Regions from separate parts of the Paenibacillus sp. WC2504 genome, predicted to be linked through region 1. Evidence: a T-box and tRNA genes for the amino acid it is inferred to sense, from the RefSeq annotation. Region 1 holds a T-box; the other holds one or more tRNA genes.

Region 1 (4,210 bases):
GAAGGCGCTTGTTGTCGGGTTTGATTCTACGATTCGGTTTTTGATTGAAAAAGGAAAACGAATTTATCCGCTTACCATTTTGACACGGAATGATTTGATTCAACAAATAAACAACTAATTCATGGAGGTTGATTGAATGAGTAAAAGCCCAGAAGAGATTTTAGCATTTGTCGTAGAGGCTGCAGAGGATAAAAAAGCGGCGGACGTTGTTACGCTTAATTTGCAAGGTATTTCCTTGATTGCGGATTATTTCGTCATTTGCCACGGAAATTCAGAAACACAAGTGCAAGCGATCGCGAGCGAAGCCAGAAAGAAAGCACATGAGTATGGCGTCACGATCAGAGGTTACGAAGGTATTGATACAGCTAGATGGGTTCTGCTTGATTTAGGGGATGTTGTTCTGCACGTTTTCCACCGCGATGATCGCGAGTACTATAACATCGAAAGACTTTGGTCCGATGCCAAAGTTGTGGAGCGCGTATGAGACTGGAAGCAGGATCCCTCGTTACCCTTGAGGTAGCGAGGGAAGTTCCGCCAAACGGATATTTCCTGAGCGACGGCTATCAGGATGTGCTTTTACCGTATGCGGAGATTGTAGGCAAAATCAAGGCCGGTGAGCACGTGGAAGCCTTTTTATTCCATGATACACAGGACAGGCTCATGGCTACCATGAAACGTCCGTTAATCCAGATGGGCGAAGTCGGGCTGCTCGAAGTTGTCGATATCCATCCGAGATTTGGTTACTTTCTGGAGATGGGGTTAGGTCGTAACTTGCTCCTTCCTTACCGTCATGTGCCGGAATTGGAGGAATTGCGACCTCAAGTAGGGGACAAGGTGTTTGCAACATTAGCACATGACCGTCAAGGCCGCTTAATTGCGAAGCTGGCGCTGGAAGACGATCTGGCTCCACTTTGTGTGCGTGCTCCTTCAAGCTGGAGCAACCGCTGGGTGAAAGCGCGTGTGTACAGACCGCTGCAGATGGGCACTTTCGTTATTTGCGAGGCCGGTGTTCTTGGTTATGGTGTAATAGGACTTATCGCTCCTACGGAGAGAACACGATTACTTCGTGTGGGTGAGTTGGTTGACGTACGAGTCGCCTTCGTTCGCGAAGAAGATGGCCGCGTGAATCTGTCGATGAGACAGCCGAAGGAAAAAGGTCGGGATGAAGACGCGGAGAAAATTCTTAGTGTGCTGGAGACGCGTCCTGGAAATGCAATGCCATTTTCAGATAAAACGTCCGCGGATATCATTAAGGATCGGTTTGGCTTGAGCAAAGCGGCCTTTAAGCGTGCATTAGGCAAGCTGATGAAAGACGGGCTCATCTATCAGGAGGACGATTGGACCTATCTGAAAAAAGAGGAGAATCCTAGTTAAAATGAGCTATGAGAAATTTGCCTACACGTATGACCGTCTGATGAACAGCATGCCATACGAAGATTGGCTTCGTTTCGTCAAAGAAAGTTTTGACCGGTTTGGCGTGAAGCCGGTTTCGATTGTAGATCTCGGCTGCGGTACCGGCAATTTGACGATTCCGCTGGCATTGCAAGGGTATCAAATGACAGGCATTGATTTGTCGGAAGATATGCTGGCTGTAGCGGAACAAAAAGCAGGAGAACAGCCTCAGCTTGTGCGCAGCGGTGCTATTCGTTTGTTTCAGCAGGATTTGCGGGAGTGGGAGCTTGGGGAACCGGTTGATGTCGCTCTATCATTCTGTGATAGTTTGAACTATTTGCTAGAGGAAGAGGACATTGTAGATGCCTTTCGCCAAACTTATGAAGGACTTAAGCCGGGCGGTTTATTCCTGTTCGATGTGCATACGCCCCAGCAGTTGTTTGCTTATGCGGAATCTCAGCCCTTCTTCTTGAATGAAGAGGATGTAGCTTACATTTGGACAAGCGAGTTGGATGAGGAAAGAGTTCAAATTCAACACGATTTGACCATCTTTGTCAAAGAGGGAGGCGGCAAGGAACTGTTCCAGCGCATCGATGAAACGCATGAGCAGCGCGCTTATGCACTGGATTGGCTCGAGCAGATGCTGCGCGAAGCCGGTTTTCGTGAAGTGCATAAGGCTGCTGACTTTACATGGGAACAGCCTACGAAGCTGACAGAGCGGGCTTTCTTTATTGCAAAGAAATAAAGCATAAGGTGCCTCGCCGCTTGACAGTGCGGCATTATTTTACATATAATCAAAGCTAATCAGATGATCACAAAGCTTGGAAGAGGATTAGTAACTTGCACAGCATCTCGCAGAGAGCCGGTTAAAGGGTGGAAGCCGGTAGATGTCAGTCTTGTGAACTCGCCTTGGAGCTAGAGGGTGAATCGCCACGCACGTTGGCGTTAGCCGGATCGTTTCACCCGCGTTAAGGGGCAGAGTGAACACAGGCAAAGCATGCCTGGTGTTAACTAGGGTGGTACCACGGGAATCTAACCTCTCGTCCCTAGCGATATCCGCTAGCGATGAGGGGTTTTTTGGCGCTTATAGCCGTACACAGGGAGGAAATTTCACATGACACAGGAAACGAAAGAAACGAAGGAATTACAGGGTTACAATCCCCAAGCGATTGAGCCCAAATGGCAAGCTTACTGGGATGCTAAGAAAACATTCAAAGTGCTGGAAAACTCGGATAAGCCGAAATTTTATGCACTGGATATGTTTCCATACCCTTCAGGAGCCGGTCTGCATGTAGGACATCCGGAAGGTTATACGGCAACGGATATCGTCTCCCGTTTCAAACGGATGAGAGGTTACAACGTTCTTCACCCAATGGGCTGGGACGCGTTCGGACTTCCGGCTGAGCAGTACGCGCTGGATACGGGGAATGATCCTCGTGATTTTACGAAAAAAAATATTGATACTTTCCGCCGTCAAATTAAATCGCTCGGGTTTTCCTACGATTGGGATCGCGAGATTTCCACGACGGATCCGGAGTATTACAAATGGACGCAATGGATTTTCATCCAACTGTACAACAAAGGTCTTGCTTATGTAGACGAAGTACCTGTTAACTGGTGTCCGGCACTAGGGACGGTTCTTGCGAATGAAGAAGTCATCGACGGCTTGAGTGAACGTGGAGGCCACCCGGTTATCCGTAAACCGATGCGTCAGTGGATTCTGAGAATTACGGAATACGCTGAACGTTTGCTGGAGGATCTGGAGGAGCTTGACTGGTCGGAGAGCATTAAGGATATGCAGCGCAACTGGATCGGTAAATCGACAGGGGCTGAAGTTCAATTTGCGATCGAAGGGCATGAAGAGAAGAGCCTGACCGTCTTTACAACACGTCCAGATACTTTATTCGGAGCGACTTATTGTGTGCTTGCACCTGAGCACGATCTTGTGCAGCAAATTACTACAGACGGGCAAACAGCCGCTGTGAAAGAATATCAAGATAAAGCTTCCCGCAAAAGCGATCTGGAGCGTACAGACCTGGCTAAGGACAAAACAGGCGTATTCACAGGTGCCTATGCGATTAATCCTGTAAACGGCAGGAAAGTGCCGATCTGGATCGCGGATTATGTGCTTGGCGGTTACGGAACTGGCGCCATCATGGCAGTGCCTGGACACGACCAACGTGACTGGGAGTTTGCTAAACAGTTCGATCTGCCAATTATCGAAGTCGTGCAAGGCGGCAATGTGGAGAAAGAAGCTTACGCTGGAGACGGCGCTCATGTGAATTCCGGACCTATTGACGGCATGAACATTGAGCAAGGAATCCGTCACATGATCGCTTGGCTTGAAGAGAACGGCAAAGGTCAAGGTAAGGTCACTTACCGCTTGAGAGACTGGTTGTTCAGCCGTCAAAGATACTGGGGAGAGCCGATTCCGATTCTTCACCTGGAAGATGGCACGATGAAGCCTGTACCGGTTGACCAACTTCCGCTTCTGCTTCCTCAAGTTGACGAAATTAAACCTTCGGGAACCGGGGAATCACCGCTGGCGAACGTATCGGAATGGGTGAATACAATCGATCCGGAAACGGGGATGAAAGCCCGCCGCGAGACGAATACGATGCCGCAATGGGCTGGCAGCTGCTGGTACTACCTGCGTTTCATCGATCCGCGTAATGATAAAGAATTCTGCTCGCATGAGCTTCAACAGCAATGGCTGCCAGTTGATTTGTATATTGGCGGAGCTGAGCATGCGGTACTTCACTTGTTGTATGCCCGTTTCTGGCATAAAGTGCTTTATGATCTTGGATTTGTTCATACG
Region 2 (4,210 bases), 1.7 Mb from region 1:
GGTTTGGAAAACCTGCCTGGAATACAATTTTAGCCGCTTCTGGATCGACGTACATGTTGAACTCCGCTGTAGGCGTCACATTGCCGAACCCTTGGACAACACCGCCCATCACAACCACTTCTTTCACCTGATGAACCAGCTCAGGATACTTCATAACCGCCAAAGCTAGATTCGTCAGTGGAGCCGTCATGACCAAAGTGACCTCTCCCGCATGCTGTTTCACTTGATCCACGATGAAATCAACTGCATGCCCGTCCGCAGCCTCTACATGAAGCGGCATGTCAAGTAATGCCCCGCCAAGCCCATCCTTACCATGGACGCGGTGCTCAAAAAAAGTTGGGCGCATCAAAGGTTTATTCGCGCCTTGAACGACACGAATCTCATGCTCTTTCTCCAGTAATTGGAGAATTTTGCATGTATTCTTGGTCGCTTGCTCCAGCGATACGTTTCCATTCACCGTAGTGATGCCTAGTACGTCCATTTCTCCGCTTCGTACAGCAAGCAGGATGCCTAACGCATCATCGATCCCTGTATCCACGTCGAGGATGACTTTCTTTTTCATAACCAAGCCCCCTTCAGGTCCTTTTAAGAAAACAAAGGTATACACACAAGCATATACCCTTGTCCAATTTTATATTATTGAGCAACTTCCTTGTTCCAACGGTCAATCCACGATTTAAGATGCTCATTCACGAATTTCATATCCATTTTAATCAGTTTGTTTACAACATCTGCGCCATACGTAATCCCCTGCGCTTCATCAGCTGAGAGTTGCAACGTCGTGTTTACTGGTGAATCCACTTTTGCTTTTGCAGATTTCTCTTGTACTTCTTTGCTCAAATGCCAGTTGATGAAATCTTCCGCTAGCTGCTTATTTTTGCTTCCTTTAATAACGTTGACCGTGTTCATTACGGCATATGCCCCTTCTTTCGGGGAAATGAACTTCGTATCCGGTACAGCAGCTTTCAAATCCTTCACATACATCTCCATGATCGGACCTGCAGCAATTTCTCCTTGCGCGAACATATTAACGAATTCAGAAGTTTGTCCATAGTACTTGACGACTCCTTTATTCAACTCCTTCACCTTGGTGAAAGCTTGATCCTCGTTGAATTTTGCATTACCGGAAACCAGTGACGCTGCATCCAGCACCATTGGACCTGTCGTAGACGTAATGTTTGGCAGCGTCAGCTTCTTGGAGAGCTCAGGGCTCCACAGATCGCTCCACGACGTGATCTCTTTACCGACTGCTTTCGGATTATAGGCAATTCCGAATCGGCCAACGGTATAGGCAGGACCGTAGTCTTCACCAAGCGGTGCTTTCGCAATATCGTAGATATCTTTTAAATTCGGAATACGGCTGCGGTCGATTTTTTCAAAAAGTCCTGCATCAATTCCTTGCTGTGCATAGTAGTCGGATAAATAGATAAGATCCACTTTTGAACTGCCTTGTTTCACTTTGTTTAAACGCTCGGAGTTATTGCCGATTTCCAAAACAATCTTCACATTATGCTCTTTCTCAAAAGGCGCATAGACTTCTTTCTTAAAGAAATCATCGGAAAAGCCCCAAGTGGAAATAACCAATTGTGTAGGTTCCCCTGATGCTCCAGCAGGTGAAGCTGTTGCGGCCCCCGTATTCCCCTGATCTTTCGCAGGCGCGGTACCGCATCCCGTCAAAGCCAGTCCTACTACCGATAAAGAAATCAAACCTCGAAGCATTTTTTGTTTCATCGTTAACATCCTCCCAATATTATATATATAATTTGTAGCGCAAATCCCTTTGTTAAATTTTTACTAGTATTCTACACGGGCTCACAAATATATGCCGCGCTCTTGCTAAGACCTAAAAAAATAGAAAAGTGCCCTTGATAGAAGATATCTTCTAACAAGAGCACTTTTCATCGTAAACAATGGAAAGAGACATCAAGTGATATACAAGCGGGTATGCCCTTAAGATAGATCAAAAGAGATACACCGTGGTCTAGACTATTTAGTTGGTTTAAGAATAATGTTCGTGATGGCCCATTGCGTCGGTGGATCATAGTCTCTTAACACCGCATCCATGGACAACCCTAGTTCTTGCTCCAGCTTTTCCCGGATTCTCTTCTTGTAAATGGAGGACATGTAAAAATCGACCTCGTGTTTAAGTGTAGGAGCCTCTCCTTCTAAAGCCGTTGAACGGGGCGACCGACGATGCTTGGCATGAAACGTAATGATATTCTGATCCAAGGAAACCTTCAGCAAGGTTGTACCAAAACCGAATAATTCTTTGGATATCTCGTTATACAGGTGACACAGCTTCTTCTTGTATTCATTCGAATCATCCGGTACGGACATTAAATCACCTTCAAGAGGAATAATTGATCTGTATTTTTTCGAGCTATACTAATAATACATAGGATTCCTTAATTAATCAAGGTTATTGTTCGTGATTTTATATGGAATTTAACGTAATTCGACCTAATCACTTGTAAAATATCCGTTTTTCCGAATGTCGTCCCTTAAAGTGATAGTCTCAATTAGCAGCAATTGGATATAGGAGGTTTCTTGTTATTTGGTGACTCTGTTATAAAACAAAAAAACCTTACATTTGTAAGGTTTTCTCGTAAAACTGGGATGCGGTCGGAGGGATTTGAACCCTCACGCCTTGTGAGCGCCACCCCCTCAAGATGGTGTGTCTGCCGTTCCACCACGACCGCTTAAAGGAAGATAAACTGGGGATCTAGGATTCGAACCTAGGCATGACGGAGTCAAAGTCCGTTGCCTTACCGCTTGGCTAATCCCCAACAAGATAAGGGAAAAGGGCGACCGATGGGACTTGAACCCACGAATGCTGGATCCACAAACCAGTGCGTTAACCCCTTCGCCACGATCGCCACAGTAGGGATTTATTCCCTGAAGACTAGATACGAAACTTGCGTAAAGTTGAATGCTTAGGTTTTGCCCTAGATATTAGATCTTTTGGGCCCCGTTAAAGTACTTGAGTCCACTTCGGAGCTCTTCATCACTTTAATGGGATTAGGTTAAGCCCTCGACCGATTAGTATTCGTCAGCTGCATACGTTGCCGCACTTCCACCTCGAACCTATCAACCTCGTCGTCTACAAGGGGTCTTACATACTGGGAAATCTCATCTTGAGGGGGGCTTCGCGCTTAGATGCTTTCAGCGCTTATCCCCTCCGTACATAGCTACCCAGCGGTGCCTCTGGCGAGACAACTGGTACACCAGCGGTACGTCCATCCCGGTCCTCTCGTACTAAGGACAGCTCCTCTCAAATTTCCTACGCCCGCGACAGATAGGGACCGAACTGTCTCACGACGTTCTGAACCCAGCTCGCGTACCGCTTTAATGGGCGAACAGCCCAACCCTTGGGACCTACTTCAGCCCCAGGATGCGATGAGCCGACATCGAGGTGCCAAACCTCCCCGTCGATGTGGACTCTTGGGGGAGATAAGCCTGTTATCCCCAGGGTAGCTTTTATCCGTTGAGCGATGGCCCTTCCATTCGGTACCACCGGATCACTAAGTCCGACTTTCGTCCCTGCTCGACTTGTAGGTCTCGCAGTCAAGCTCCCTTATGCCTTTGCACTCTGCGAATGATTTCCAACCATTCTGAGGGAACCTTTAAACGCCTCCGTTACATTTTAGGAGGCGACCGCCCCAGTCAAACTGCCCACCTGACACTGTCCCCATACCGGATCACGGTACCAGGTTAGAACTCCGATACGATCAGGGTGGTATCCCAACGGCGCCTCCACCCAAGCTGGCGCTCAGGCTTCAAAGGCTCCCACCTATCCTGTACAGATCGTACCAAAGTCCAATATCAAGCTGCAGTAAAGCTCCATGGGGTCTTTCCGTCTTGTCGCGGGTAACCTGCATCTTCACAGGTATTAAAATTTCACCGGATCTCTCGTTGAGACAGCGCCCAAGTCGTTACGCCATTCGTGCGGGTCAGAATTTACCTGACAAGGAATTTCGCTACCTTAGGACCGTTATAGTTACGGCCGCCGTTTACTGGGGCTTCAATTCATAGCTTCGGGTTGCCCCTAACCACTCCTCTTAACCTTCCAGCACCGGGCAGGCGTCAGCCCGTATACTTCGCCTTGCGGCTTCGCACAGACCTGTGTTTTTGCTAAACAGTCGCTTGGGCCTTTTCACTGCGGCCCCCTCGGGCTATTCACCCTACCGAGGCACCCCTTCTCCCGAAGTTA

What was found. A T-box is a leader RNA that pairs with one kind of tRNA and senses whether it is charged. The one in region 1 lies ahead of leuS (leucine--tRNA ligase), so its partner is inferred to be a tRNA-Leu.
Region 2: it encodes a tRNA-Leu, which carries the amino acid that the T-box ahead of leuS (leucine--tRNA ligase) is inferred to sense. The anticodon was not compared.

What each region holds. Positions count from the first base shown of each region.
Region 1 is NZ_JBQZFH010000001.1:3,010,394-3,014,603, forward strand. It holds gene yqeK (bis(5'-nucleosyl)-tetraphosphatase (symmetrical) YqeK) at 1-118, shown strand, start outside; gene rsfS (ribosome silencing factor) at 137-484, shown strand; gene ACUN27_RS13135 (CvfB family protein) at 481-1,374, shown strand; gene ACUN27_RS13140 (class I SAM-dependent DNA methyltransferase) at 1,376-2,137, shown strand; T-box leader at 2,206-2,443, shown strand; gene leuS (leucine--tRNA ligase) at 2,507-4,210, shown strand, end outside.
Region 2 is NZ_JBQZFH010000001.1:1,307,558-1,311,767, reverse strand. It holds gene ACUN27_RS05955 (nucleoside hydrolase) at 1-562, opposite strand, end outside; gene ACUN27_RS05950 (ABC transporter substrate-binding protein) at 637-1,731, opposite strand; gene ACUN27_RS05945 (DUF2294 domain-containing protein) at 1,987-2,337, opposite strand; tRNA gene ACUN27_RS05940 (tRNA-Leu) at 2,618-2,699, opposite strand; tRNA gene ACUN27_RS05935 (tRNA-Gln) at 2,715-2,786, opposite strand; tRNA gene ACUN27_RS05930 (tRNA-His) at 2,804-2,876, opposite strand; rRNA gene ACUN27_RS05925 (23S ribosomal RNA) at 3,020-4,210, opposite strand, start outside.